Regions from separate parts of the Marinobacter qingdaonensis genome, predicted to be linked through region 1. Evidence: predicted binding sites of a transcription regulator. Region 1 holds the regulator's gene; each other region holds the start of a gene.

Region 1 (9,998 bases):
CATTGTTGACCAGGTTGGTGCAGGCGCCGACCAGGGCGTCCCGGTTGCACATCAGCCGGCACTCGGCCGGAACCTCGTCCACCACCGTGACCTCGGCCCCCGGATTCAGGGTGATGCCCTCGACCGCCGAGCGCAGGGCCGAGACCAGGGTCCCCGCCGACAGCTCTTCCGCCAGGCGGGTTTCGCCGCGGGCGAAGATCAGCATGTCGCGGACCTGCTGCTCCAGATGGGTCAGACGGGACATTAGTCGAGAGGCGCAACGCTGACGCATTTCTTCGTCCAGCTCGTCCTGACTGAGATGCCCGCCGTAGAGAATGGCGGCCGACAGCGGCGTGCGGATCTGGTGCGCCAGCGACGCCACCATCTTGCCCATGGCGGACAGGCGTTGAGCGTGAGCGAGCTGAGACTGCAGTTGCCGGGTTTCGGTCAGGTCGGTGAGCAGGATCAGCTGGCCGGGCTGGTTTTCCATGGTCCGAATCTCGATGCTGACCCGGCGTCCGTCTTTCAGGGACACTTCGTGGCCGTCGTCCCGGCGAGGCGCGAAACAGCGTTGGATGACATCGATCCAGCGTTCGCCATCGAGCGGCTCGCCCAGCAGCGCAATCGCCGCCGGGTTGGTCTGGGTGACCACACCCTGGCTGTCCAGCACCACCACACCGGCGGGCAGAGCCGTGAGCAGGGTCGACAGTCGATCCGCCAGCTGCTCCTTTTCCTCCAGCTCCTGCTGACGCTGCATGGATTCCTGGCTCAGCTCCCCGGACAACTGGTTCACCCGGGACTCCAGGGTGCGGTAGGAGTCAGTGATCTGACGGGACATGCGGTTGAACAACTCCAGCGCCGAGTCCACCGCTTCGTCTTCCTGCTGTGGAAACAGCGCCGTAACCTTGTCGTTGACGTCCGCCGCCGCGTTGGCCTGGGCCTGTTCAGCCTCGGACCGGACCACAAACTGTGCCTGACTCATAACTTCGCCCCCTGACCGACCCATCGACGGGCCGTACCATTCGGATTATTCGTTTGGGGTCTGTTAAGCCAGCACCGTGCCAACTTGAATTTTTGCTTTTATATCAATAGGAAGGAAATTTAAGATCGGGGCGAACGACGGTTTTACGTCGGGCTGAACGAGCCGCGGCGCCGCAGGTTACAAACCTTTGACGCCGCGTCTGGAGGGAATAGGCCGAGGCCTGGGACCGGTCAGGAGTCTTCCGATTCCTCCTCGCGCAGTCCGTACTTGCGCACCTTTTCCACCAGCGTGGTCCGGCGGATGCGCAGCTTCTCGGCGGCCCGGGCCACCACCCCACCGGCCTCGTCCAGTGCCTGCTGGATCAACTGCTTTTCCAGGTTGGACAGGTAGTCCTTCAGGTCGATGCCATTGACCGGCAGCAGGGCCGGCGCATCCAGGCCGACCAGACCGGGCACGCCGGACGGCATACCGGAGTCTTCCACCGGCCGGTTTTCGTCGTAGTCGTCGACGTAGCGGAATTTCTTGGGCAGCTCCTGCACGCCGATCACACCGTAAGGGTGCATGATCGCCAGGCGCTCCACCAGGTTGGCGAGCTCGCGCACGTTGCCTGGCCAGTTGTGCCGGCACAGACTCATGATCGCCGCGGAATTCATCCGCAGGGAGCCGCGTTTTTCCTTTTCCATTCGGGAGATCAGCTCGTTGATCAGCAGCGGGATGTCCTCCACCCGCTCCCGCAGCGACGGCATTTCAATCGGGAACACGTTCAGGCGGTAGTACAGATCTTCCCGGAATTCACCGGTTTCGATCATGTCTTCCAGGTTCTTGTGGGTCGCCGCGATGATGCGGACATCGGCGGACTGGGTGCGATTGCTGCCGACCCGCTCGAAGGTGCGCTCCTGCAGGACGCGCAGGATCTTGACCTGCATGTTGAGCGGCATGTCGCCGATTTCATCCAGGAACAGGGTGCCACCCTCGGCCATCTCGAAACGGCCGACACGGGCGGTGATGGCGCCGGTGAAGGCGCCCTTCTCGTGGCCGAACAGCTCGCTTTCCAGCAGCTCCGCCGGGATGGCGCCGCAGTTCACCGGTACAAACGGCTTGTCGCGACGGGCGGAATGGTAGTGCAGGTTGCGGGCGACCACTTCCTTACCGGTACCGGACTCACCGGTAATGAGTACGCTGACGTCCTTGTCGGCCACCTGCTCCATGAGCTGGCGAACCTGGTGCACCTTGCGGGACGTGCCCACCAGGCTGCGGAACAGCTGCAGACTGCGCTGCTGGCCACGCTGCTGGGAGCGACCGAACTGATCCCGGAAAATCTGCGCCCGATACAGCGAATCCACAAACTTGGTGTAGTTCAGCGGCCACTCCATGCGGGCGATGACCCGAGCGGCATCGTCGCCGGCCAGGCCTTTCAGGTCAGGATCGCCGACCATCAGGATGGGCACGCCCTGGGCCAGGGCGCAGATTCTGGCCACCGTGTCAGTGACGCCGGCATCCTCGCCATTGACCACCGCCACGGACAGCTCGGCGGCGGCGCCATCATCCGCGGATGCGAGGAATGCCGCGGCTTCGTCTGCCTGGAGGATCTGCTCTTCGCCGATAAACTCAAGAATCGTGACCATGTCCCGGCGTCTTGACTCGTCGTCACTCAGCACCAGCACCTTATTGTTATTGGACATTCACAAAAATCTCTCGGTGGATTTGAGCGGTATTTAAGACTGTCGGGAAGCTCGAGTCAATTTTATGACGCTATTTGGGACGATTTGAGGAAATGTTCTGATAGGCCTTGGCAGCATTACGATTCTGGTTCACGCCCTTGAGCGCCGACTGGGCTTCCTGGCGCGCCCGATTGGCGCCCTGACTGGCCGCATCCACCAGTTGCTGCAGCTCCTCGAGGCGGGTCCGCACCTCGCTCGCGTCCAGCTCACCCGACTCCATGGCGCGCATCAGCGGCTCGACCGCCGGCCTGACCTCGCCATTGCGACTCGCCAGTGCGTCCCAGTCCTGATCGGCCAGTGCGCGCCCGAAGCGGGCCATCAGTTGATCCAGGTGAGTCAGATGCGCCTGGTTGTCCGCCATGCCCGGTCTCCTGTCAGATTCCTGTGATTAATTGTGGCCACCGGCCCCATCAATTACCGACGGGCGGCCCGCCGCGCCGCGGACGCGGTGAAGTCGGACCCACGGAACCCCGGGCTGAAATCATACGCCGGGAAACCGTCATCCAGGCCATCGATATAATAGCGTTCGGCCTTGAGATCGTACGTCATTTCCATGGTAGTCCAGAACACCGGCACACTGTAATAGCTGATGTTGTGGGCTTCGGACACCCGCCAAAGCTGGCCATCCTCGTCGTACTCCTCGGACGCCAGGATCTGCCAGCTGTCCTCGTCAACGTAGAACACCCGACGATCGTAGATGTGGCCGATGCCCGTGCGGCGCTTGGCCTCGACCACCCAGACCCGGTGCAGCTCGTAGCGTGCCAGGGCCTGATTGATGTGACGGGGGCGGATCACGTCGTCGGCGGTGACGTCGCCAGCGTGCAACGCGTAGGCGTTGTACGGCACATACAGCTCGCGCTTGCCCTTCAGAGTCCAATCGTACTGGTTGGGCGCGCCGTTATACATGTCCTTCTGGTCGACCGAACGCAGGGAGGAGGAGTTCGGCAGATCGGTTTCGTAGGCCAGATTGGGCGATCGACGCAGGCGACGGGAGCCGGCGTCGTAGCGCCAGGCCAGCCGGGGCGACCGAATCTGATCCAGGGTTTCATGCACCAGGGTGATGGTACCGGCCAGCGACGACGGAGCGATGGTGTCGGTTTTCAGGTAGAAGATCTTGTTGTCGATCTCCTCCAGTTCCGCCCCCTTCTTGCTGTAGGCGAAGAAATACTCGTAGTCATTGACCACCGGATTGAAGGCGCCATCGGTCTGGGGCGTGGCGGAGGCACTGCGGAACGCCACCTCGTTGCCGCGGTAGCGCAGGATGTGATTCCAGATGACTTCCAGACCGTTCTTTGGAATCGGAAACGGGCTGGTCATGATCGTGTTGCGAACGCCGTTGCCGTTATCCAGCAATTCGGACTGCACCGCGTTGTCACGGGATTTGTCGTAAACATGGTCCGGGAAGGCCGCGGTGCGGCGGGTCTGATACACCGGCATGAAGAAATCCGCGCCGTACTGCTCCAACATCCTTAGGTGGCCGTCAGACAGCCGATCCCGATACAGCGTGTAGTTGTCCCCGGTAATCACGAACAGGGGCTCATCCTCCGGGAAGGGATTGATTTCCACCTGGCCTTTGCGCCAACCCTCGGGTGGTGTCTTCAGCCCACCGGTCCAGTCGGGAATGGTACCGGACGGATTACCGGCCCGCTCTGCGCCTACCGGGGTTAATTCCCCATCGAGCCGATCCGCCTGCTTTGGCGAGACCTTCGATACGGCCGTCCCTGAAGCCCCGAACAGGATTGCTGCAACGCCTGCGATAACCTGGTTCCGCATTCCCTTTCTCCTCCCGAATATCATGCAGTGTGTCTGGCTGGCCCTGGCGCAACCGGCGGCCTTTTTGCCAAATTCAAACGACCGTTTCAAGTGATGATGTGTATTTTCTTGTGACACAGACGGTGACAGAGCGAGGGGAGGAAATTGCGCCGTCGAAATGGTAGGATGGCGGATTGACTTTGCGGTGGGTCGGACCACCGGCTGTTTACAGGTATCTTATGGCCTCACAATGGCATTCACTGGTTTCACAGAAACTGTTCCTGGCCCGGACGCTGCTGGACGACTCTGGCACGCCCGCTGACGCCCCCCACAGCGCCCTGAGGCAGGAGGCGGCACTGCAGGGGGCCACCGAGCTGTTGCTGCGGGCCCGGCGCCTGTTGCTCGTGATGGTCGCCCGCCTGTACCAGCATCGCAGCGGCGAGCCGGACAACCTGGAGGCGCTGGCGGACCTGGTCGGCACCGAGGCCAGCGAGCTGGGGCTGTTGCAGGAGCTGGCCAGGCAAGGCAGCAGCTGGTGGAACCACCTGGAACAACTCGAGGCGGTACAGAGCCGCCCGCCAGCGACCAAAAAGACGGTCAGCGCCGACAACATCATCGCGGTGTCAGCCGCCGCCGGGCCAGATCGCTCCAGCGCGGGCCTACGAGCCACGCTGGACGCCATGAAGAAATTTGCCGACGACCTGGAAGAGCGGCACAGCGAGTGGTAACCGCGCAAGCCGCAGGTAGCCCGGGTCGAATCACAGAAAAGGTTTAACGAATGTCACCATCTTTTTTTGAAATCGTACAACTGAGTAACGGAGATTACGCGCTGCGCCGCATCGACGACGACAGTGCGCCGCTTGTGAAGATTTCCTTTTCCGACGAAGCGCGGGAGATGATGGAAGACCGCGACATGAATGTCGCCAAGGCGATGATCGCGGCCGGTATCGAAGCCGTGGGTAACGTAGCTCACGATATTGAACTGGAAGACGAGGAACCCGAGGCGACCGACGCTCACCCCTCCTACACCCTGCACTGATGCAAGGCGCCGCGCCCGGGTGGGCAGACGGCGGCGCCCCAACAGCTCAGCGCTGGCGCAGAATCACACCGTGACTGTTGCCCGCCGCTGATGCCCGCTGCAACGCGTCGAAAGCGGGCCGACCCAGCTTACGGGTCCACATCACCACCGCGTGACAGGTGCCGGCACTCAAGGCGCGCTCGGCCAACTCCTGGGCGGAGTGATCCGGCGTCGAACGCAGCACCAGCAATTCGCCGGCAACAATGCCATGCATTTTCTGCCATTTACTGACCAGGGCCTGGGGCGGATCAATCCATGCCAGCCAGCGCTTTTCCTGATTGAGCTGGGTCAGCATCGGCAGCAGCAACTGAAAATTCTCCACCTGCCCTTCCGGCAAAATGATCTCGGTAACGTTGCCAGCGACCGCCGGTTCGCGCTGGGCCGGCTTCGGGCGGGTACGAATCACGGATCGACGTTCACCACCGGCCGACACCGGCACCGCCCGCGACAAAGCACTCTGCTGGTACGCCAGATTCTGATTGAAGCTCATTTGTTCCATGATTCACCTGCCCCCTGACTGTCCGTGACTCACCCGCGCGATCAATGAAGATCCGAGCGCCGAATGACCCCTACCCCCAATCCTTCAATAAAGAGTTGCTGCTCGGTCAGATCCACCTCGATCGGCGCGAACTCGTCGTTCTCGGCAATCAGATAAACCTTGGAGCCTTCCTTGCGGAAGCGCTTGACCGTCACCTCTTCCTCACCGACTCGCGCAACCACCACCTGACCGTTGTGAACATCTTGGGTGCGGTGCACCGCCAGCAGATCGCCATCGAGAATGCCGATGTCCTTCATACTCATGCCACGCACCCGCAGCAGGTAATCGGCGGACGGCGAGAAGAACTCAGGCGCCAGGGTGACGTGATCCTCAATGTGTTCCTGGGCGAGGATCGGGCTGCCTGCCGCCACCTGACCGATGACTGGAAGCCCCAGGTCCTCTTCCGCTTCCGGCAGCCGGATTCCGCGGCTGGCGCCTGGCACCATCTCAATGGCACCCTTGCGCGCCAGGGCCCGCAAGTGCTCTTCGGCGGCGTTGGCCGAGCGAAACCCGAGCTCAGCGGCGATCTCCGCGCGGGTGGGCGGGTACCCGGTTTCGTCCAGATACCGCCGGATGATGTCCAGCACCTGAGCTTGCCTTGCTGTCAGCTTCATTGAGCTACTCCATCTGGGTTCCGTGGTAGGCCCCACTCCGTCGCATACGAAGCGAAGTCTCCGGCCTGTTTTTTTATACAGTGAACTGACTATATACAGTGTTTTATCCAGTGTAAACCCTCGCCCCCGGATTTTTGTGTCACCGGCGTAACCATATGTCCTGCAAGGATTGTGATATGGTGATTCCACCTGAAACGACCGGTTAGGGAGTTCTATGAGTCATTCCAGCGAGTGCAACATGCCCGACAACCTCCACACTGCGGAGGGCAAGGAACGCCGAGTTGGCATCGAGATCGAGTTATCGGGACTCGGTTACGACGAACTGGTGCAACTGGTGGCGCGTTTCCTTGAGGCAGAACCGGAGCTGACCTCCCGTTACGTGTCCCGGCTGGCAACCGACCTCGGGGACTTCACCATCGAGCTGGATTCCGACCCCATCAAGGATCTGGATCTGACCGACGATCGGCTGCCTGAATCGATCCGGGAATTGGGTGGACAGGCCATGGAAGTCATTGATGCCGCCGCGGAGCGCATCGTTCCTCTGGAAATTGTCAGTCCGCCGGTGCCCTTCTCGGCCGTGCCGCGAATCCAGGCGATGATGGAAAAGCTGCGCGACGCCGGCGCACTGGGCAGCCGCGAGGCGATCTACTACGCCTTCGGCCTGCAGCTGAACCCGGAATTGCCGGACCTGGAACCAGCCACCCTGGTTCGCTATTTCCAGGCGTTTGCTGCGCTGTACGACTGGCTGAAATCCCGGCACCAGCTCGACATCAGCCGGAAATTCACCACCTACATCGAACCCTGGAGCAGCAGGTACGTCGACCTGCTGATGGACGACGACTACGCTCCGGACCAGGCCCAGTTGATGCGGGATTACCTGAAGTACAACCCGACCCGCAATCGCGCCCTGGACCTGCTGCCGCTGTTCGCCCATCTGGACGCGGACCTGCTGGCCGAGCACGTCGACGACCCGCGGATCAAGAGCCGGCCGACCCTGCACTACCGGCTGCCCGACTGCGACATCGACAACGACGACTGGGACCTGGCCAGTGTCTGGAACGACTGGGTGATCCTGGAGCGGATTGCGGCCGATGCCGACCAGCTGGCCGAGTTGCGCAGCCTGTACCGGGAACGGAGCAAGCTGAACCTGCACAACCTCACCCACAGTTGGCTGGAAACCACCACGGACTGGCTGCAAAGCAAAGGGTATGTCTGAGGCAACGGAAACCGGCGACGAGCTGCCCGGACTAACCATCGGCATCAGCGGGCCCGCCCGTCGCAGCACCGCCCATCGGCTGATCAGCCTGGGGCTACGGATGCACGGCGCCCGCACCCACTACATTCGTCCCGGTTCCCGCACCGATGTCGCCCTGCTGGACGGGCTGGTGCTGTCCGGAGGTACCCATGTGCACCCGGAATGCTACGACCAGCAGCCACAGGTGACGGCCCGTTACGACCGCAAACGCGATGCCACCGATCGCCGGCTCCTGCAGGAGGCCGAGCGCATCGGCATTCCGGTGCTCGGCATCTGTCGGGGCGCTCAGTTCATCAACGTGTTCCACGGTGGCTCCCTGTGCCAGAACGTGACCCCGCTTCGGGTCAATACCCGGCACCGGCCCCTGCTCCTGCCCATGCAGACGGTGCGACTGGTGAAAACCAGCCGGCTGGGCCGACTGATGCAATCGGCCGTCATTGGCGCCAACCGCATCCACAGCCAGGCCATCAAGCGCCTGGGCAATAACCTGCGGGTGGTGGCGGTGGATAACGATCTGTTCGTGCAGGCGATCGAGAACACCCACGAGCAGTGGTTGATGGGAGTGCAATGGCACCCGGAATACCTGCTTTACCACGGCGGACACCGCCGGATCTTCAAGGAGTTCGTCCAGGCCGCCCTGGACTTCAAGCTTAGCCGACTGGAACCGGAACCCGCGGAGCCAGATCGCCATTCGCATTCAGAGGAGGAGTCGCCATGAACCGTTCGCTTTCACTGTCTGGCCTGCTGCTGGCCATGACCCTGGGCCCGGCCCTGGCCGTCGCCGGCGAAGTATCCCTGAGCGGCGAAGGCAGCGTGCGCTACCAGCCGGACAGCGCGCGCCTGCAGTTCACCGCCAGCGCCGAGCACGAACTGCCCCAGCGGGCCACCGAACAGGTGGCAGAGATGATGGACCAGTGGCGCGAGGGCATCGCCGAGTACCAGCCCCAGTTGCAGGATTACACCGACGCCATGGTCAACCTTTACTCCCGTACCCTGCCGGGCAGTGAACGGGGCGAGGAGCCACGCCAGCGGGCGGTGGCATCACAGACGGTCAGTTTTGAAATCAGTGATCTGTCCCTGCTCAACCCCTTGCTGGAGCAGGCGCAGACGATCGGCATGAACTACCACCTGGGCGCGGGCCAATTCTTCCACTCAGACGAGGCGGGACTGGAGCAGCAGGCGCTGGCCAAGGCCATTGCCGACGCGCGCGCCCGCTGTGAGTTTGTTGCCCGGGAATTGCAGTCCTCCTGTGGCGATGTGGTCTCGATCAACGTCAACGGCGGCTTTCGGCCCGTGCCGGTCATGATGGCAGAGGCCAAGGGCCGGTCCGACACCGTTTCCAGCGTCGGTGTCCGGGAAGTACACGCCACCGTCAACGCCACCTTCGAGCTGGACTGACCCTAGAAGTCCCGGGTGTAGAAGATGTCCAGCGAGGCGGCCAGGCCACTGGCCGCCTCGACGTAGATGTTGCGGGTCAGGTCGTAGCGCAACGCCACCGTCGTGATAGGCTCGAACACCCCCACCCCGTAGCGCACGCTCAGCTCATCGGTCAGATAGCCGCTGGCGACCACCGAGGTCTGCTCGCCGCTGCCTTCGGTTTCCAGCATCAACTGCTGGATGCCGATCTCCTCGCCCAGTTTGCCGGTCACCTTGTTGGCCTGGGTCAGGCCGAGGGATATGGCCGCCCCACTCATCTGGCCCTGATCGCCCTGGCTTTGCGGCGGTCGACCGAGCACCAGGTACGACAGCGCATCGGTCTGGGGCATGTCGGGGCTGGAGAAAATTTCGGTCTCCGGCGCCTGTACCGGCCCGCTCAATCGGATACCGGCAACCACCGTGTCCACCCGGCGAATGGCCTCGATATCCAGATAGGGCTGGGTCAGATTACCGACGAACAGGATACGGGCGGTTCGCAGCTCCAGTTCCTGACCAAATTTCTCGTACTGGCCATCGACCAGCTGCAGGGTGCCGCGGGTGTCCATATCGTTGCCAATGCGCAGGGTGCCCTCGAGGTTTCCGGTCACGCCGAAGGCGACGAAACTCACCTCGTCCTCACCGACCACCACCGTGACGTCCATA
Region 2 (9,998 bases), 960 kb from region 1:
ACCACAAACCCATTCAAACGACGTTCAATCACCAAGGTTACCTCTGAGGAGCTTTGCGCTTGTCTGAACCCGTAATCATGGCGCCAAAGGGACAAGAGCCGCAAGCCTGCCAATCCCCAAGCCGGCCGCAATACAGCGCTATGAGGTGCCACGGCAGTTGTTTCCGGTAGAGGCTGCAGGCAGGAACGAACTGCAAGACCTTGTTAATTGCCGATGATCATACCTTTCCTTGGCATTTAACGCTGAGCGCACCAGCGGCCTGACAAGGCCGTCCGAGTGACGCGGCTTGTTATCACCGTCTCAGTCATACTCCGCATTCTGAGATAGATCGTCCGTAATCTCGAACCAGGGAGCCTTACTAGCAACGAATACGTGCCGCTCGGGTTTTACTCCTGGGTCTGTGTCGAGTGTTCCGAGTGGGAATCCATAGATATCCGGATTTGCATCGAATTTCGTGTAGAGGCTTGAACCGCAGTTCGAGCAAAAGCCCTTATGCTCACCCGGAGAGGATTCGTAGAATTTCATCAACTCCTGACCTTTGACGGTATGCCAGTCGGAGGACTTTACCTTTGCGCGGGTTCTGAACGCTGATGCGTGTAGCTTCCGGCACATTGAGCAGTGACAATTCAGCACATCGGTCAGTGGACCGTTGATTTCGTATTGGATGCCTCCGCAGAGACAACTGCCCGTTTGCTTCATTGATTCACTTCCTTGTCTGATAACGCCTGCCATTAGCGGCGCCCCGACGGGGGCGTCCGGTGGACGGCCGACAGGCCAGAAACAACCTTAAGCGGCCTTTTATATTTTGCTGGCTTCGGCTTCCGGTTCTTGCCCACCACGCAGCACCAAATAAAGCAGCGGCCCGGCCGACACAAACACCGCGGTCAGAACGAAGAACGGAATAAGATAACCCAGCCCCTTACCGCGGCGTTTGGCGTCCTGGTACATCCAGACGCAAGCCAGTGCGGCCAGAATGTAGAGATCGATGACAACCTGGGCGGTATCCGGACTCGACATGAGCTGGGCACCGAAGGCCAGCAGGGACTGCTCGGCGCCTGCCATAACCCAGAAAGTGAAACCCATGAAGAGACAGAGGACAACGAGGGGGAGCGTGGATATTCGCATGATCTTCCTTGATTAATGGTTGTTGAGCACGTGTACCTTCCAGTGCTTCCACCATAGCAGATCCGAAACCCGCGATCCTTGGGGCCTCCTGCGGTTTTGCGAACGGGTTCGTATCCTGCTCAGCTTTCCCAACACCTGGCCGGAATCCGCATCACATGAATAACGCCCACCCGCCGAATGGCGGGGCGAGCGTGGCGGAAGGCCGATTCCGCCACGCAGAGGTCACTTGGGCTCGGTGTAGGCCGCGTCGGTTTTCGCCGCCATTATGAAATCGTTCTGGTGCAGGCCGCCAATGGCGTGGGTCCACCAGCGCACGGTAACTTTGCCGTACTCCAGCAAGATGGCCGGATGATGGTCTTCCGAGTCAGCCAACTCGCCCACCTTGTTGGTAAAGGCCAGCGCTCCGGTGAAATTCTTGAACCGGAACACCTTGAGCAGCTGTTCCTCGCCATCGATCTCATCAATGGCCCAGTCGGGCACTTCCTTTAACAGCGTTTTCTTGTCGGCCTCGGTGACTTTTGGCGCGTCTTTGCGGCACGCCTGGCAGTGCTGTTGGGTTAGCTCACTCATGACCAACCTCCCTGGTTGATGGCTTGTATTACTAGCGTGGGTCGCACCGGGGGCTTTATCAACCCTGCCCCCGGTTTTATCCCCGCTGCAGCCTTACCACTGCCCCACAACAAACCCGAGCTGCTCCGGAAGCCACAGGGCGATCCCCGGCAACAGCATTACCAGCAACAGGCTTACGGCCATGGCCGCAATGAACACCATGGCCCAACCCAGGGTGTGCTCCAGCCGGATATTGGCGATGCGGGTGGTCACCATCAGGTTGACGGCCACCGGCGGGGTGAACTGACCAATGGCGATGTTCATGGCCAGCAGTATGCCGAACCACACCGGGTTCCAGCCGAAATGGGTCATCAGCGGCAGCACGATGGGGATCAGGATGAGGTAGATCGACACCGCATCCAGCAGCATGCCGGCAATCAGCACCAGCACCATGACCAGCCCCAGCAACACCCAGCCATTGCTGGACAGGGACAACAGCGCCTCGGCCAGATGCTGGAAGGTGCCGAGGGTGGTGCCGGCCCAGGCGAAAATGCCGGCCAGGGCGATGATCAGCATGACCACCCCAGAGGTCACGGCGGCGTCGGTGATCAGGCTGAACAGGTTGCGGAGGCTCAGGTTGCGGTACACCAGGCAGCCCACGATGATGCCGTAGGTTACGGCGACCACGGCGGCCTCGGTCGGGGTGAACAGCCCGGATCTCAGGCCACCGAGGATGATGACCGGGGCGAACAGCGCCGGCAGCGCGGCCTTGAAACTGGGCCAGAATGGCGGCCGCTCAGATTCCTCCGGGTCTTCCCAGCGGTACTTGCGCGCCAGGAACAGGGCTGGTACCAGCAGCGACAGCCCCGCCAGGATGCCCGGGAACACGCCGGCGGCGAACAATGCCCGCAGGTCCACACCGGGCACTACGATGGAGTACAGGATCAGCGCGATGGAGGGTGGAATCAGGATGGCCGTGGACGACGACGCCGCAATCAGCGTGGCGGAAAACGGCTGGGGGTAACCGGCCTTGCGCATGCTCGGCAGCATGACCATGGCCACGGCGGCGGCGTCGGCCGGCCCGGAGCCACTCATGCCGCCCATGATCAGGCACACCAGTACCGCTACCACGGTCAGCCCGCCGTGGCGGGGACCAATGATGGCCTGGGCAAAGCGCACCAGGCTCGCGGCCACCCCGGCCCGCTCGAAGATCAGGCCGGTGAGGATGAACAGGGGAATCGCAATCAGCGGGTATTTGGCCACGCTGTTGTAGGTGTTGGTCCCCAGGGTGGCCAGCATGTCCGGCGACAACCCGGCCAGAATACCCACCACGCCCCCCAGACCAAGGGCGATGGCCACCGGCACCCCCAGCAGCAGGGCCAGCAGAAAGGTGCCAATCAGCAGCAGATCAGGACTCATGGATGACCTCCGGATCCACCTTGCCGCGCAGGCGGTCTATCAGGTTCTGGGTCATCCGGATGATGATGGCCAGCGACAGCACCGGCAGCCAGATCACGTAGATCCAATTCGGGAGCCCCAGCCCCGGCGACAGGGATTCCCACTGGTACTCCTCGAGCGCAAATTTGCTGCCGTACCACACGGTAATGCCAAGTACCGTCACCCCGGCCAGCCACTGCAGCACGTACACCACCTTCTTGAGGCGCGGTGGCAGCACGTGCTCAATCAACTCGATGCGGATGTGCTGGTTGTGGCGGGCCGCCACCGCCGCACCGGCGAAGGTCAGCACCACCAGCAAAAACACAGAGTATTCTTCGGTGAAGGCGAATGAAGCATCCGTGGCATAGCGGACCACGACGTTACCCAGGCTGATGACACAGATGCCGGTCAAAGCCAGGGTGGCCAGCCAGGCGTCGGGCCTGAACTTCGGGGGGCGAGCAGACATGAGAACTCCGGAGTGGATGGCAGCACCCGCCCGTGGACGGGTGCTTTTGGGGGCAACGCCCGAGGTTAGCGGTTGGCGACGGCCTCCTGGGCCTGCTCCACGAGATCCTCACCGATACGGTCGGTCCATTTTTCGTACACGGGGCGGGTGGCTTCTACGAAGGCCGCGTGCTGCTCCGGCGTCAGCTCCACCACCTGCACGCCGCGTGCCTTGATCGCCTCAAGGGTGGCTTCCAGTTCGCCCCGGGATTTTTCAATTTCCCACTGGCCGGCATCGATGGCCGCCTGTTTGAGCAGGGCCTGATCCTCGGGGTTGAACTGGCTCCAGACCCGGTTGCTCACCGCAAACACCAGGGGGTCGGCCATGTAATGCCACAGGGTCAGGTGGGTCTGGCCAACCTGGTCGATACGGGCAACGTCGAACACCGAGATCGGGTTCTCCTGGCCATCGACCGCACCGGTGGTCAGGGCGGGCTTGGCGTCGGCCCAGCTCATCTGGGTCGGGTTGGCCCCCAGGGTGGTGAAAGTGTCCTGGAACAGCGGCGAACCCACCACGCGGATTTTCAGGCCCTCCACATCGTCGGGACCGGTGATCTTGCGCTTGGAGTTGGACAGCTCGCGAAAGCCGTTCTCGCCCCACGCCAGCGGCGTCACGCCCCGCTTTTTGATGGCGGCAAAGATGGTCTCACCGGCCTCGCCCTGGGTAATGGCGTCGATGGCCTCGTAATCCGGCATCAGGAACGGCAGGGAAAACAGATTCAGTTCCGGGACCTGGGGCGACCAGTTGATGGTGGAGCCCACGGCCATGTCGATCAGCCCTGAACGCATGGCGGAGAACTCCTTGGTCTGGTCACCGGACACCAGCTGGGAGTTGCTGTAGATCTTCATGTTGATGCGTCCGTCTGAACGCTCCCGCACCAGTTCCACCCACTTATCGGCGGCCTGCCCCCAGGGAAAAGCAGATGGCAGCACGGTGGATACAGTGTATTCGTCTTTGTATTGGGCCGTGGCCGCAGCACTGAACAGGAGCGTGGCGGCGGTAGTGGCCAGGAGAATTCGACGCTTCAACATAGGTTGGTCCTTCTTATGGTTATGGTATTCCGCAGGTGGTTCTGAGGCTCATTAACACTCAGCAACAGCAGGCGATTATAGAGGGGAGATTCAACGAGACGCAAAGATAAAACGTCCCGCTTTGATTGTGGAACTGGATTTTACCCCGCAGGGATTCAGGCCGGCTCCCGGTCATAATCCGCCCTCTTCCATGCCATGTGGTAGCAGACATTCATGCCTTGAAATTCGACCGCTTTCAGAATACTGTATATTTAAACAGTATTTTGAGATCTTACCCATGAGCGAGCTTCTGAACACGCTGATGCAGGATGCCCGTGTCTGGCAGGGGCACAAGCACCGGCGCACCACGCAACCGGCGGAACCCACCGGCTATCAGGTGCTGGATAATCAGCTTGGCGGCATTGGCTGGCCCCGGAGGGCGCTGAGTGAATGCCTGCTGGATACCCCCGGCATCGGCGAACTGCACCTGCTGCTGCCGTTGATGCAGCGGCTGTCCCACAGTGGCAAAACGGTGTTCTGGCTGAACCCGCCGCACACGCCCTACGCCCCGGCCCTGGCCCGGGAAGGCGTAAACCTGGACCAGGTGGTGATGATCCACACCGACGAGGCCGGCGATTTCCTGTGGACCCTGGAAAACTGTCTGCGCTCGCCGGTCACCGGGCTGGTGATGGCCTGGCCGGGCAAGCTGGCGTCCCGGGATATCCGGCGCCTGCAATTGGCCGCCGAGGCCGGCAGCAACGTGTGCGTGCTGTTCCGTGAGCGCCGCTACGCCGAGCAGAATTCCCCGGCCGCCCTGCGCCTGGAGCTGGAGCCCGGCGCCAACCAGGAGCTGAAGATCAACATCGTCAAACGCCGGGGCAGCTGGCCAGGACAGCGCTGCGCCCTGGCTATGGCGCACCGGGCCGACCTGGGCTTCCGCGAGGCGCCCCGGGTGGTTCGGGGCCCCTGGCCCGCGTCCCACCGGTAAACGACAATGCTCTGGCTGTACCTGCACTTCACGCACCTGCTGCTGGACCACATTCGCCGCACCCGGGAAGACGCCGGCGCGCTGGTGATTGTCGAGCGCTCCGGGCAGAAGGTCATTCAGGCCTGCCCGGAGGCCCGGGACCAGGGCGTGCGCGCCGGCATGCGCCTTAAAACCGCGCTCAGCCTGGTGCCGGAGCTGGGAACGGTGCGGGCGGACCAGCAGCAGGAAGCGCGGATTCTGGAAGACCAGGCCCGCTGGCTGTACCGCTACGCCGCCCACATCGTGCTGGTACCACCGAACGGTCTGATGGCCGAGATTGGCAGCCTGCAACGGCTGTACGGCGGCCTGCCGGCGGTGTGGCAAACCGTGGAGCAGGCCCTGGACGAACGCCAGCTCACCGCCTGGCCCGGCATTGGCCACACCCCCCTGGCGGCCCGACTGATTGCCCGCAGCGGCAAGGGCGAATGCACTGCTGACAAAGGCCATATCCAGCGCACCCTGGACCAGATGCCGTTGCTGGCGGCGGAGTTTGATGCCCGCACCTGCACCCGGCTGCAGCGGCTCGGGCTGAGCAACCTCGGTGAGGTATTCAACCTGCCGCCGGTGGAACTGGCGCGCCGGCTGTCGCCGGAAACCCTGGCCCGGATCCAGAAAATCCAGGGCACCCGGCCCGACCCCCAGGCCCCGTGGCAGCCACCGCACCACTTTCGCCAGCAGGCGGACTTTGTTCAGGAGATCGAACAGTCTCAGGGGCTGTTGTTTCCGCTGCAGCGCATTCTGTCGGAACTGGAGGAAGACCTGTGCTGGCGCCAGCAGGAAACCGACAGCCTGCTGCTGATCCTGAGGCACCGGCACGAGGAACCCACCCGGCTGCGCATCCGCACCTCCGGGCCGGAGCATCGGGCCGAGGCGTTTCTGAACCTGATTCGCCTGCGTTTCGAGCAGCAGCCACTGCGGGCGCCGGTGATCGCCCTGCTGCTGTCGGTGAAGCGCTTTCTCGGACGTGAAGCCGATACCGGCCAGGACCTGCTGGGTGAATCCCAGGACCTGAACGAAGCCTGGCACACCCTGATGAGCCGGTTGCAGGCCCGGCTCGGCGATCAGGCCCTTAAACAGCTCTCGCCCCAGGCCGACCACCGCCCGGAACGGGCCTGGAGCGCCTCCGACGTTCAGCGCAAAACCCGGCCATCGGTTGATACCGGCCAGTTGCCGCGCCGCCCGCTGTGGCTACTACAGGGACCGCAGCCACTCACGGAAACCCCGGCGGCCTGGTTTGCCGGGCCCGAACGCATCAGTGGCGGCTGGTGGGATGGCCAGCGGGTGCACCGGGATTACTACATCGCCCAGCTCCACAACGGCCAGTTGGCCTGGGTGTTCCGGGATGTGCGCGACGGCTGGTTCGTGCACGGGTGGTTTGGCTGATGAGCGGGCTGATCTACGCGGAGCTGGTCTGCCTGAGCAACTTCACCTTCCTGACCGGCGCCTCCCACTCCCACGAGCTGGCCGAACGGGCCGCCGAACTGGGCTATGCTGCCCTGGCGATCACCGACGACTGCTCGGTGGCCGGCATCCCCCGGGCCTGGGCCGCCCTGAAGGACAGCCCGGTGAAACTGATCACCGGCAGCCGGTTCGAGCTGGACGACGCCCCGCCCGGTGCCAGCAACCCCCGGTTCGTGTTGCTGGCCCGCACCCGCAAGGGCTATGGCCAGCTGTGCCAGTTGATCACCACCGGCCGGCGGCGGGCGGAGAAAGGCCAGTACCAGCTGTTCTACCGGGACGTGGAAACCCACCCCCTGGACGACTGCCTGTGCCTGTGGCTGCCGCCGGCCACCACCGAGGCCGACGCCGACCAGGCCCTGGCCTGTGGCGAGTGGCTGCAACGGCTGTTTGAACCCAGGCTGTGGATTGCTGCCGCCCGCACCCTGGAATCCGGCGAGGAACAGCAACTGGCCCGGGCCCGCTGGCTGGCCGACCAACTGCGCTGCCCAATCACCGCCACCGGCGAGGTGCACATGCACAGCCGGGAGCGCCAGCCATTGCAAGACGTGCTCACCGCCCTGCGCCACCACACCAACCTGGAACAGGCCGGCCATTGCCTGTTCCAGAACGGCGAACGCTACCTGCGGCCACTGCCGGTGCTGCAGCGCCTGTTCCCGGAGCCCTGGTTGCGGGAAACCCGGCGGATTGCCGACCAGTGCACCTTCGAACCCGGCAGCTTGCGCTACGAATACCCGCCAGACCTGGTGCCAGACGGCGAAACCCCGGCCGCCTACCTCAAGCGACTGACCCGCGAGGGCGAGCGCCGCCGCTACCCGGACGGCACGCCACTAACCGTGCAGGCGCTGATCCGCAAGGAGCTGGACCTGATCTCGGAGATGAAGTACGAGCACTACTTCCTCACCATTCAGGACATCGTCGCCTTTGCCCGCAGCCGGGGCATTCTCTGCCAGGGCCGGGGCTCGGCCGCCAACTCGGCAGTGTGCTACTGCCTGGGCATCACCGAGGTGAACCCGGCCCGGGTCGAGCTGCTGTTCGAACGCTTCATCTCCAAGGACCGCAACGAGCCGCCCGACATCGACGTGGACTTCGAGCACCAGCGCCGGGAAGAAGTCATCCAGTACATCTACCAGCGCTATGGCCGGCAGCGGGCCGCCCTGGCCGCCACGGTGATCCGCTACCGGCCCCGCAGCGCCATCCGCGACGTCGGCAAAGCCCTGGGCTTTGACCCGGCCCAGGTGGAACAGTTGCTGGAAGGCATCGACTGGCGTGACAAGGCCACCGACTGGCGCCAGCAAATCCTCGACAAACGCCTGACCCGCAACCCCAAGGTGGCGGACCAGTTCTTCACCCTGGTGAACACCCTGCTCGGCTTTCCCCGGCACCTGTCCCAGCACGTGGGCGGGTTTGTCATCAGCTCCGGTCCGCTGGCCGAACTGGTGCCGGTGGAAAACGCCGCCATGGCCGATCGCACCGTGATCCAGTGGGACAAGGACGACCTGGAAAGCCTGGGCCTGATGAAAGTGGACGTACTGGCCCTGGGCATGCTCTCGGCCATCCGCCGGGCCCTGGAACTGATCAGCGAACAGAAAGGCCAGCCGTTCGAGATCCAGGACGTGCCCCAGGAAGACCGGGCCACCTACGCCATGCTCCAGAAAGGCGACAGCATCGGCGTGTTCCAGGTGGAATCCCGGGCCCAGATCAACATGCTGCCGCGTCTGAAACCGGAAACCTACTACGACCTGGTGATCGAAGTGGCCATCGTCCGCCCCGGCCCGATCCAGGGCGACATGGTGCACCCTTACCTGCGCCGCAAACACGGCCTGGAGCCGGTGAGCTACCCCAACGACGCCATCCGCAAGGTGCTGGAACGCACCTTGGGCGTGCCCATCTTCCAGGAACAGGTGATCAAACTGGCGATGGTGGCCGCCGGCTTCTCCGCTGGCGAGGCCGACCAATTACGCCGGGCCATGGCGGCCTGGAAATCCCACGGCGACCTGACCGGGTTCCGGGACAAACTGATTACCGGCATGCTCGAACGCGGCCACGACGCCGACTTCGCCGAGCGCCTGTACCAGCAGATCTGCGGCTTCGGCGGCTACGGCTTCCCGGAATCCCACGCCGCCAGCTTCGCCCTGCTGGTGTACGTCTCCGCCTGGCTCAAATGCCACTACCCGGCCGCCTTTTACTGCGCCCTGCTCAACAGCCAGCCCATGGGCTTTTACTCACCCTCGCAACTGGTCCAGGACGCCAAACGCCACGGCGTCGAGGTACTGCCGCCAGACGTCAACCACAGCCAGTGGGACCACACCTTGGAAGGCCCGGAACGCAAACTCCGGCTGGGCTTGCGCCTGATCCAGGGGTTGTCCTCCAAGGGCGCCGAGCGCCTGTGTCAGCAACGCCCGCCCCAGGGCTACCGCTCCGCCAGCGAACTGCGACAGCGCGCCGACCTGAACCAGCGCGACATGGAACTGCTCGCCGGCGCCAACGCCATGCCCGACTTCACCGCCAACCGTCACCAGGCCTACTGGCAACTGCTCGGGCACGAACAACCGGCCGAACTCTTCGCCGCCGACGCCGCCGGGACCTACACCGCGGAAGCCTGCGAACAACTGCCGGAACCCACCGAAGGCCAGAACGTCCTCGCCGACTACGCCAGCCAGGGCCTCACCCTGCAACGCCACCCCCTGGCCCTGCTCCGGGAACAGGGCCACCTCAAGTTCTGCTTGAGCGCCGAAGACCTCAAAACCACCCGGGCCGGCGTCCCGGTCCAGGTCGCCGGCCTGGTCACCGGCCGCCAACGCCCCGGCTCCGCCTCCGGCGTCACCTTCGTCACCCTGGAAGACGAAACCGGCAACGTGAACGTAGTGGTGTGGCTCGAAACCGC
Region 3 (9,998 bases), on a different contig from region 1:
GCGGTAGCCACCCGGAGTCGACACGGTCAGGCTGACGTTTTTCCGCTTGGCCTGGGCCGCAACCTTCTCCAGCTCGTCTTCCTGCATCTTGCCGTATTCGTTCTTGAGCTGTTCGGAGCGTTCCAGGAAGCTGTCGCTGTCGAAGGTCTGCGGGATCACCTTGACCAGCCGGCTCATCAGCTTTTCCATGTCGTGCTTCAGGCCGGAGCCCTTGCCCGGCGGCAGCTTCAGCAACTTAGGAACCCGCGGCTCCTCGAAATTGGCCACGTAGCACCAGTCATGACTCTGCTGTTCGGTGTCCACATGATGCTCCAGGTACCGCAACATCATGGTGCGTTTGCCCAGACCGTCCCGGCCCACCGCGTAGACGTTGTAGCCGCTGTGGGGCATGGCAAGGGCAAAGCGCACGGCTTCCTGGGCCCGGTTCTGGCCAACGATTTCGGCCAGGGGCTCCAGTTGCCGGGTGGTTTTGAACGGCAGATCTTTCAGAACGCAGGCTTTGTAGAGCTGGTGCAGAGACAGTGACTTCAAGGGTCGGTCCTGTAACGGTTGTATCATTAGCCGGCCATTGTAGATTCTGCAGCCGCCCCTGTCGCGTGCCGGCCGAAGATTTCTGGTCAGGAACAGGCCCTTACGTGGCCCGCTGAAAGTGCCACCCAGTTCACAGTTTCACCAGTGTGTATTTTTCAGCCAGCGATCCGGGCACTAAACTTCCTGACCCGGCCGCCGTTCGGTGCGACGACCGGGACTGGAACCGTGATAAAGACAAGAAACGCTGTGGACGCACATCTATGACCAGTGATTCCATCGATCGCAGAATCAAAGATCGCTACCCCGCCTCTTGCCTTCAGGTGCAGCTCCGGGAACGGGGCTTTTTCGGTCGGGGCCGTCAGGCCATGGCGGTCACCTGCCTCGATTTGAACCGATACGGCATGGCCGTGCTCTGCCCGCGCCCGGTGGAGCCCGGCGCCCGCCTGTTCATGGACTTTACCGGCAAGTACATCAGTGAATCGCGGGTAGGCGCCCGGGTGGTGGAATGCCAGCCGTTCCAGACCGGCTATCGGGTCAGCGTGCAGTTCAGTTACTGCCGCGACAAAAACAGCTATTCCCGAACCGTGGACAACGCCCTGTCCCGCCTCGAAGGGTTTTACAACCGGTTCGCCAGCTAGCCGCCGGCACCGCGGTCAGATCAGCCCGGCATCCAGACTGGCCGCCAGATACAGGCCCAACTCCTGGCATTGCTGCTCGAAGTCCTCACGGTACTCCCCGCGACAGATCAGCGGCTCCTGAACCCGTTTCCAGCGCAGGCCGGTGGTGATGGTTTCGATGGCTCGGTGGGTCCCGGTGCCGTCGTGGCCGGCCCGGATGTAGTAGGCAAAAGGCAGCCCCTGGGTCTGCTCCAGGCAGGGGTAGTAACTGCGGTCAAAAAAATCCTTCAGCGCCCCGCTCATGTAGCCGAGATTTTCGGTGGTGCCGAGGATGATGGCGTCACAGGCCAGGATGTCATCAGGACCGGCATCGAGCGGGGCCTTGACGATGACCTCAACGTTGTCGATGTCGCTGTGGCGGGCGCCCTGCTCGACGGCGTCCCGGAGGGTGCGGGTATTCGGGGAAGGCGCGTGCGCCACGATCAGCAACCGCTTTGTGACGGCCATACGCCCTCCCCTGGGTGATCAGTCGATCAGAGCAATTCACCGTTGGCTTCGGCCGGCTCTTCCGCCTTTTCCTTTTTCTCCGGCTTCGGCATCAGCTTGTCACGGACCTTGGCTTCGATTTCGTTCGCCATGTCCAGGTTCTCTTCCAGGAACTTGCAGGCGTTGGCCTTGCCCTGGCCGATCTTGTCGCCGTTGTAGGCGTACCAGGCACCGGACTTGTCCACGAAGCCTTCCTTCACGCCCATGTCCAGCACCTCGGCCATGTGGTAAATGCCCTTGCCGTACATGATCTGGAACTCGGCCTGCTTGAACGGCGGCGACACCTTGTTCTTGACCACTTTCACCCGGGTTTCGTTACCGACCACTTCGTCACCGTCCTTGACGGCGCCGATGCGGCGGATGTCGAGACGCACGGACGAGTAGAACTTGAGGGCATTACCACCGGTGGTGGTCTCGGGGCTACCGAACATCACGCCAATCTTCATCCGGATCTGGTTGATGAACACCATCAGGCAGTTGGCGTGCTTGACGTTACCGGTCAGCTTCCGCAGGGCCTGGGACATCAGTCGCGCCTGCAGGCCCACATGGCTGTCACCCATCTCGCCCTCGATTTCCGCCTTCGGTGTCAGGGCGGCGACGGAGTCGACGATGATCACGTCGATGGCGTTGGAGCGCACCAGCATGTCGGCGATCTCCAGCGCCTGCTCACCGGTGTCCGGCTGGGACACCAGCAGCTCATCGACGTTGACGCCCAGTTTCTCGGCGTAGACCGGATCCAGCGCGTGCTCGGCGTCCACGAAGGCACAGGTTTTGCCCTGCTTCTGGGCTTCGGCAATCACCTGCAGGGTCAGCGTGGTTTTACCGGAACTTTCCGGGCCGTAGATCTCGACGATCCGGCCGTACGGCAGGCCGCCAATACCCAGTGCCACGTCCAGCCCCAGGGAGCCGGTGGAAACCGCAGGAATCGCTTCGCGGGGCTGATCGCCCATTTTCATCACGGCGCCCTTACCGAACTGCCGCTCAATCTGGCCCAATGCTGCGCTAAGTGCTTTCTTGCGGTTGTCTTCCATCAGTGCAAAACCCTCTGTCGCCATGGCGACATGCCCGGGCGGGCCATCGCCGAATAGTGGATCAGGAAAACCGGACAAACAGTGCTTTCCTGTATATTTGAACAGTATTAAAACATAACCCGTTGACCAGACCAACCCCTGTTTACCGAAACACCCCGGGAGCCCCGGCAGCGGCGGTTGTCAGCGGGTCAGGCCTGCTCCAGGAAGCCACGCACTCCTTGCAGGGCAAAGAGAACGGCCTGGCGGCGAACCTGGTCGCGATCGCCAGCAAAGTGCTGCTGCACCGCCTCGGTGGTGGCCGGGTCCCGGCCCCAGGCGAACCAGACGGTGCCCACCGGCTTGTCGTCACTGCCGCCACCGGGACCCGCAACGCCACTGATGGCCACGGCCACCTGGGCACCGGTCGCGGCCAGGGCACCGGCCACCATCTCCCGCACCACCGGTTCGCTCACCGCGCCGTGCTCATCCAGGGATTTGGCGGTCACCCCCAGCAATTCCCGCTTGGCGTCGTTGCTGTAGGTCACCAGCCCGCCCAGCACGTAAGCGGAGGAGCCGGCCCGATCGGTCAGGGCCTTGGCAACCCAGCCGCCGGTGCAGCTCTCGGCGGTGACAATCATACGGCCCTGCTGCTCGAGCAGTTCGCCCAGTCGCCCCGCCTCGGTGGCCAAATCCTGATCGCTGGCGCCCATCCTGTTCTCCTTCGTTTCATCGCGCGCATTATTTTCTTACAATTCACGCCTTCATCCAAAGCAAGGCAATCCGGACCGCTTCATGTCAGCAGCTCAGACCGATCTCTCCAAGCACACCCCGATGATGCAGCAATACCTCAAGATCAAGGGCCAGCATCCGAACGAGCTGGTGTTCTACCGCATGGGGGATTTTTACGAGCTGTTCTACGAGGATGCCAAGAAAGCCGCCGAGCTCATGGACATCACCCTGACCGCCCGCGGTCAGTCCGGCGGCAACCCGATTCCCATGGCGGGCATCCCCTTTCATTCTTCTGAAGGCTACATTGCCCGGCTGGTGCGCGCGGGTCAATCCATCGCCATCTGCGAGCAGATAGGCGATCCGGCCACCAGCAAGGGGCCGGTTGAACGCCAGGTGGTGCGCATCGTCACCCCCGGCACCCTGAGCGACGACGCCTACCTGGAAGACCGCCGCGACAACCTGCTGGTGGCCATCTACAGCCACCGGGAACAGTTCGGCTTTGCCTCCCTGGACATCTCCAGTGGCCGCTTTGCGGTCTCGGAACTGGAAAACCTGGAAGCCCTGCAGGGAGAGCTGCAACGCCTGCGCCCCGCCGAGATCCTGATCAGCGAAGATTTCCCCTACGAGGACGTGCTGGAGGGTCTGACCGGGATTCGCCGCCAGGGGCCCTGGCTGTTCGAATCGGACACCGCCCACCGGGTCATCACCCACCAGCTGCAGGTGCGCGATCTGACCGGCTTTGGCTGCGAGGATCTGACCCTGGCGATCTGCGCCGCCGGCTGCCTGCTGCAGTACGCCCGGGAAACCCAGCGCACGGCGCTGCCGCATATCCGCAAGCTGACCCGGGAACGTCGGGACGAGGCGGTGATTCTCGATGCCGCCAGTCGCCGTAACCTGGAAATCGACACTAACCTGATGGGCGGGCACCTGCACACCCTGGCCTGGGTCATGGACAAGACCGCCACCGCCATGGGCGGCCGGGAACTGCGGCGCTGGCTGAACCGGCCACTGCGGGATGTCGACGTGGTGTCCCAGCGCCAGCAGGCGGTGTCTGCCCTGCTGGACGGTTTCCATTACGAGCCGGTGCACGACCTGCTGAAAACCGTTGGCGACATCGAGCGGGTGCTGGCCCGGGTCGCCCTGCGCTCGGCCCGGCCGCGGGACCTGGCGCGTCTGCGCGACGCCTTCCAGGCCCTGCCCGACCTGCAGGAAACCCTGAAGCCGGTGAACTCGCACCACATCGTCAAACTGGCCACCACCATTGGCGAGTACCCGGAGCTGTCGGACCTGCTGGAGCGGGCCCTGATCGATAATCCGCCAGTGGTGATCCGCGACGGCGGGGTCATTCGCGAAGGCTTCGACGAGGAACTGGACGAACTGCGCAATATCAGCGAGAACGCCGGCCAGTACCTGCTCGATGTGGAAACCCGGGAAAAGGAACGCACCGGCATCAGCACCCTGAAGGTGGGCTACAACCGGGTGCATGGTTACTACATCGAAATCAGCCGGGCCCAGTCTGACCAGGCCCCGGCGGATTACATCCGGCGCCAGACCCTGAAAAACGCTGAGCGTTTCATCACCCCGGAACTGAAGGAATTCGAAGACAAGGCCCTGAGCGCCAAGAGCCGGGCCCTGGCCCGGGAAAAGGCGCTGTACGACCAGGTGCTGGAAACCGTGGCCGAGCAACTGGCGCCGCTGCAGGACGCCGCCCAGGCCCTGGCCGAGCTGGACGTGCTGAGCAATTTCGCCGAGCGCGCCACCTCCCTGCGCTTCTGCCCGCCGGAGTTCAGCGACACCCCGGGCTTCGATATCGAAGAGGGCCGGCACCCGGTGGTGGAGCAGCTACTGGACGAACCTTTCGTGCCCAACGACCTGCTGATGGACACCCAGCGTCGCATGCTGGTGATCACCGGCCCGAACATGGGCGGTAAGTCCACCTACATGCGCCAGGCGGCCCTGATCGCCCTGCTCGCCTACACCGGCAGTTTTGTCCCGGCCAATCGCGCGGTGCTGGGCCCGGTGGACCGGATCTTTACCCGCATGGGCTCCTCGGACGACATCGCCGGCGGCCGTTCCACCTTCATGGTGGAAATGACCGAGACCGCCAACATCCTGCACAACGCCACCGAGTACAGCCTGGTACTGATGGACGAGGTCGGCCGCGGCACTAGCACCTTCGACGGCCTGTCCCTGGCCTGGGCCACGGCCGAACACCTGGCCAAGAACATTCGCTGCTACACCCTGTTCGCCACTCACTACTTCGAGCTGACCCAGCTGGCCGACGAACTGCAGCACGCGGTGAACGTGCACCTGACGGCCACCGAGCACGATGACAGCATCGTGTTCTTGCACAACGTGCACGACGGCCCGGCCAGCCAGAGCTACGGCCTGCAGGTGGCCAAACTGGCGGGGGTGCCCCAGGACGTGATCCGCAACGCCAAGGGCCAACTGGCCCACCTGGAAGGCACGGCCACGCCGGTCAGCCCGGCCAGCCAATCCGCAGCGGCGCCGGCACCGGAGACCAGCCGGGCCCCGGCGACCCAGGACCCGGTCATGCAGGGCGACATGTTCGCCAGCCTGGAGCCGAGTGCCGTGGAAGAAGCCCTGAAAGTGCTCGAACTGGACGACCTGACCCCGCGCGAGGCCATGAACCGGCTGTACGAACTCAAGGCGTTATTGGTCAAATAGGGAAAAAATTCGAATTATCGGGCGCTGGGAATAAGGATATAGCGGCCAAACGCTTGCGGGGCCGGGGGGCGCTCCCTACAATATCGCGCACTAAAACATAACCGTGGAGCCTGACGACAAGCTCCGGATGAGATTGACCACTGGACCAGGGATCTGACTATGGCGTTTATCGTTACTGATAACTGCATCAAGTGTAAATACACGGACTGCGTGGAAGTCTGCCCGGTAGACTGCTTCTACGAAGGCCCGAACTTTCTGGTAATTGACCCGGACGAGTGCATCGACTGCGCCCTGTGCGAGCCCGAGTGCCCGGCCGAGGCCATCTTCTCCGAGGATGAGCTGCCCGCCGATCAGGTGCAGTTTGTTGAACTCAACGCTGATCTCGCCGGAAAGTGGCCGAACATCACCGAGAAGAAAGATCCCCTGCCAGACGCCGAAGAGTGGGATGGCAAGCCGGACAAGCTGCAGTACCTGGAAAAATAAGGGTCGGCAGACGCAAAAAAGGGAAGCCCTCGGGCTTCCCTTTTTTCATGGCCGAAGCCAGTCTCAGCTGCTGGCCAGCTTGGCGCCCATGGCCACGAAGAAACCACCGGTCGCGACATTAAGCGCGCGCTTCAACCGGGCACTGGCGCCCAGCGCCTTGAACCGCACCACCACGAAGGCCAGGCCGCACTGCCAGACCATGCACAGGAAAAAATGCACGGCGGCCAGCACCAGTGACTGCTGGAACGCGTTACCGGCGGGATCGATAAACTGGGGCAACAGGGCCATGTAGAACAGTGCGGTCTTGGGGTTGAGCACGTTCGACAGCAACCCTTCCCGGAACGACAAGGCCATAGAGACCTTGCGCTTGGCGACCACCCCCGCTTCCGCGTGCTGGGGCTTCGAGCCGGTCATCGCCCCCCGCAGGGAGGCGATCCCCAGCCAGATCAGGTAGCAGGCACCGGCCCACTTCAAGGCGGTAAAGGCCCAGGCGGTTTCCACCAGCAGGATCGAGATACCCAGGGCGGAGAGCGTGGCGTGAATGAACAGGCCGCTGCCAATGCCGACGCTGGTGGCGCAGCCGTCCCGGAGCCCGCCACGGCCGGTGTTGCGCATCACCAGCAGGGTATCGACCCCGGGTGTGACGGTCAGCAGGGTAATGGCGACCAGGTAGGCCCAGAACAGTTCGGTAAACACAAAGCGCCTCCGTCCATCAAGCCGGAGGCCGCAGCTCAGGCCTCCGAAGCGAGTAGTTTGCGGGCCGCCGCCGAGGTGTAGAAACTGCCGAGCCGACGACGGACCAAGGCCTCAAGATACCCCTCTTCCCGGAGCACGTCCATGATCGGCAGTGCCAGGGCATCGACTTCGGCGAGAATCACCTCCCGGGTCACGCCGATGTCCTGCAGCAGGTGGTTGATGGGCCGGTCGCCGTACAGTTCGAACAGGTGCTCGACCACGGCCCGGGCACAGCCCTCGAAGTACTCGGTCTCCCGGAAGTGCAGCCAGAAGTCGTAGCCGAGCACCACGAACTCCTGCAACTCCACGTCGCCGAGGCCCTCGCGCAGATCGGCGATGGTCCGGTGCTCCACCGACACCCAGGCAGCCATGACGCTGTCCCGCAGCTCGTCGTCGGACAGCGCCTTGTTGAGGAACTGCTCACTGCGGGAGATCAGTCCGGGCAGGCTGTCCGACAGCCAGGTCTTGATCCGGCGCTCGAAGCTCTCGTCCAGCCCGGGCACGGCCCGGTTGGCCATCTTCTTGCCGAATTTCATCATCGAGCCCACCCCGGGCACCGATTTGGTGATCAGGTTGTCCTCGTACAGGTAGTTGACCAGGCCTGCGTACACCAGGTTCGAGACCAGCTCCTGGTACACCGGGTGGGCCATGATCTCGCTGATCATCCGCTCGCGCTGCTGGCGCAGCTCCAGGGCTTCCTCGACAAACCCGGTGGCCTGGTCCCGGCTGATGATTTCCCCCAGGGTGGTGCGTTGCTGCACCGGAGAGTTCAACACCGCGGTGGCCATTTCCGCCGCCAGTTCGGGCACGCCCGCGTCCAGCTCCATGCCCATGACGATGCGCTGGATCACCCCCATCACCCGGTCCACGGAGCTGAGTCGATTCAGGGTCACCGAATCGGCCAGCTTGAGAAGTTCGGTGACCTCCCGCTCCAGGAACTTTCTCAGCTTGGCGCCCTTGAGCGCCGCCAGTTCATGCTTTACGTGCAGTTCCAGCAGTTGGGAAGCCAGGTCCGGAGTGCTGTTGCTCATGACGGGGACAATCCTGTTGATGGGGTGAATGACCAGAACCCCAGAGGCTACCACGCCCAGAGGCCATTCGGGTTTGCCAAAACTACCGGAGCAGGCATGCGGCGGGGCAAATGCCAGACGCCGCACCAACGGAGGGAAGAGGGACGTTACTGGAAATCGTTAAAATTGTGGGGCTCAGCCGCCAGGGCCAGGCAGAGACTGCCAGGCCCAATGTAGATGCTGCTGGTAATCCCCATTTGGGACAACAGAAGCTCGACACCGTTTCGTTCACAGGCTTCACGCAGCAGGTCCAGCCCGGGAAGCGCGTCGATTTCCGGCCAGGACATGCCACAGGACAGACTCACGTAGGGAGTCTTCAGGCCGGCATCAACCCGGGCGGCAGCGTAGTTCATGACCTTTTCAACGGCACTCTCGAAACTCCAGGTCTTTGCCACCGGTTGGGCATCGGTTCCCTTCCCGAAAAGCACCGGGGTGATGCTGAGCGCTTTGCCCATGAATGCCACCAATGCGGATACGCTATTATCGCCACGACGACGTGCCCGCTCCCGGATGTAGTGAAGGTCTCGCGGAATCACACAGGTGAGGATGCTGTCTGAAAACGTTTCGACTTCATGCCGCAAGGCGTTCTTGTGAAGCTTTTTCTCGATGAGACCCAGGGTGTGGGCGGCGAGCAGACCCTGACCGGCAAAAATCTGCTTGCTGTCAATCACCCGCATGGAAAACCTGCCGTCTTTGCCAGCCGCCGCGCGAACGCCTTCATATCTCGCCATGACGGTGTTCATGGCTTCATTCGCATTGTCATAGATGAGGCTTCGGCTACGCGCTACGGTCTCGCAGATTGCCATGTCGAACTGAGGGACAATTTTCCTCATGAACAAGGAATGAATCTGTTTGGGAGAATATGCCCGCGTCTCGGCGTAGTAGCCCTTTTGCAGAAGACCCCGCTGGTAAAACTCCTGTGTTTTAAGGGGGTCGTGTTCGTCTATGTAGGTCTGGCCGTTAATCACGGCCGTTACAGGCAGAATAAAAATGTTGTGCTTGCGACTGAATTCAGGGGGTAAATCGCACGCGGAATCCACGATCAAACCAACTTGCATGAGAAGGTCTCCGGCAGGCTCCCCGTTGGAGGTGCCCGTGTTTGTCATTGTTTTTGTTTATGCACACGGCATCAGCATGGACATCGCACTGCCCTTGCCGATGCCGATGCCGTGTTACAAAAACTTACACGGAGCCAAGCTCTCGAAGGTTCCGTTCGAGAAGCAACCGATTGTCCTGCTGCCAGGGATGGAAGTCCTTGCGCAGGTAAGCCAGGAACTCCGGCAGGCAACGGCGGATCACACCGGGCTTGCCCCACAGGAAGTTCAGGCCACCGAGCCAGGTCCTCAGACTCCACAGTTTGCCGTCGGTCTTCAGCAGGCTGCAGGTGTTCAGGAAGGTGTGCTTGAAGAAGTTCCAGGTCACAAACAGGAAGATGATGCGGCGCAGCCGCTCGTTACCCACGCAGGCCCGGTAGACGTCGAAGGCCACCGACTTGTGCTCGGTTTCCTCAATTGCGTGCCAGCGCCACAACCTGGCCATGGCCGGCGTGGCATCCTGCATCCATTCCGGGTTCTGCAGAATGGCGTTGG

What was found. Region 1 encodes LexA, which represses DNA repair genes until DNA is damaged. Its sites were predicted from a motif close to CTGTNTNNNNANACAG; they were not measured.
Region 2: a site for LexA is predicted at 4,891-4,906, ahead of imuA (translesion DNA synthesis-associated protein ImuA). Genes of this name have one in related genera too.
Region 3: a site for LexA is predicted at 2,815-2,830, ahead of recA (recombinase RecA). Genes of this name have one in related genera too.

Annotation. Positions count from the first base shown of each region.
Region 1 is NZ_JAYDCJ010000003.1:2,041,748-2,051,745, reverse strand. It holds gene U5822_RS12615 (sensor histidine kinase) at 1-961, opposite strand, end outside; gene U5822_RS12610 (sigma-54 dependent transcriptional regulator) at 1,192-2,643, opposite strand; gene fliT (flagellar protein FliT) at 2,714-3,043, opposite strand; gene U5822_RS12600 (DUF1329 domain-containing protein) at 3,097-4,455, opposite strand; gene U5822_RS12595 (DUF6586 family protein) at 4,674-5,162, shown strand; gene U5822_RS12590 (hypothetical protein) at 5,213-5,473, shown strand; gene U5822_RS12585 (cell division inhibitor SulA) at 5,520-6,011, opposite strand; gene lexA (transcriptional repressor LexA) at 6,053-6,664, opposite strand; gene U5822_RS12575 (amidoligase family protein) at 6,879-7,880, shown strand; gene U5822_RS12570 (gamma-glutamyl-gamma-aminobutyrate hydrolase family protein) at 7,873-8,637, shown strand; gene U5822_RS12565 (SIMPL domain-containing protein) at 8,634-9,317, shown strand; gene U5822_RS12560 (translocation/assembly module TamB domain-containing protein) at 9,320-9,998, opposite strand, start outside.
Region 2 is NZ_JAYDCJ010000003.1:3,000,364-3,010,361, forward strand. It holds gene U5822_RS16980 (substrate-binding periplasmic protein) at 1-32, opposite strand, end outside; gene U5822_RS16985 (GFA family protein) at 301-732, opposite strand; gene U5822_RS16990 (DUF2834 domain-containing protein) at 799-1,125, opposite strand; gene U5822_RS16995 (4a-hydroxytetrahydrobiopterin dehydratase) at 1,348-1,695, opposite strand; gene U5822_RS17000 (TRAP transporter large permease) at 1,789-3,093, opposite strand; gene U5822_RS17005 (TRAP transporter small permease) at 3,083-3,577, opposite strand; gene U5822_RS17010 (DctP family TRAP transporter solute-binding subunit) at 3,643-4,647, opposite strand; gene imuA (translesion DNA synthesis-associated protein ImuA) at 4,925-5,614, shown strand; gene U5822_RS17020 (Y-family DNA polymerase) at 5,621-7,036, shown strand; gene U5822_RS17025 (error-prone DNA polymerase) at 7,036-9,998, shown strand, end outside.
Region 3 is NZ_JAYDCJ010000001.1:166,667-176,664, forward strand. It holds gene U5822_RS00710 (Lon protease family protein) at 1-531, opposite strand, end outside; gene U5822_RS00715 (PilZ domain-containing protein) at 792-1,169, shown strand; gene U5822_RS00720 (flavodoxin family protein) at 1,185-1,655, opposite strand; gene recA (recombinase RecA) at 1,682-2,725, opposite strand; gene U5822_RS00730 (CinA family protein) at 2,914-3,414, opposite strand; gene mutS (DNA mismatch repair protein MutS) at 3,497-6,121, shown strand; gene fdxA (ferredoxin FdxA) at 6,281-6,604, shown strand; gene U5822_RS00745 (LysE family translocator) at 6,668-7,300, opposite strand; gene U5822_RS00750 (hypothetical protein) at 7,336-8,370, opposite strand; gene U5822_RS00755 (DegV family protein) at 8,517-9,467, opposite strand; gene U5822_RS00760 (metal-dependent hydrolase) at 9,592-9,998, opposite strand, start outside.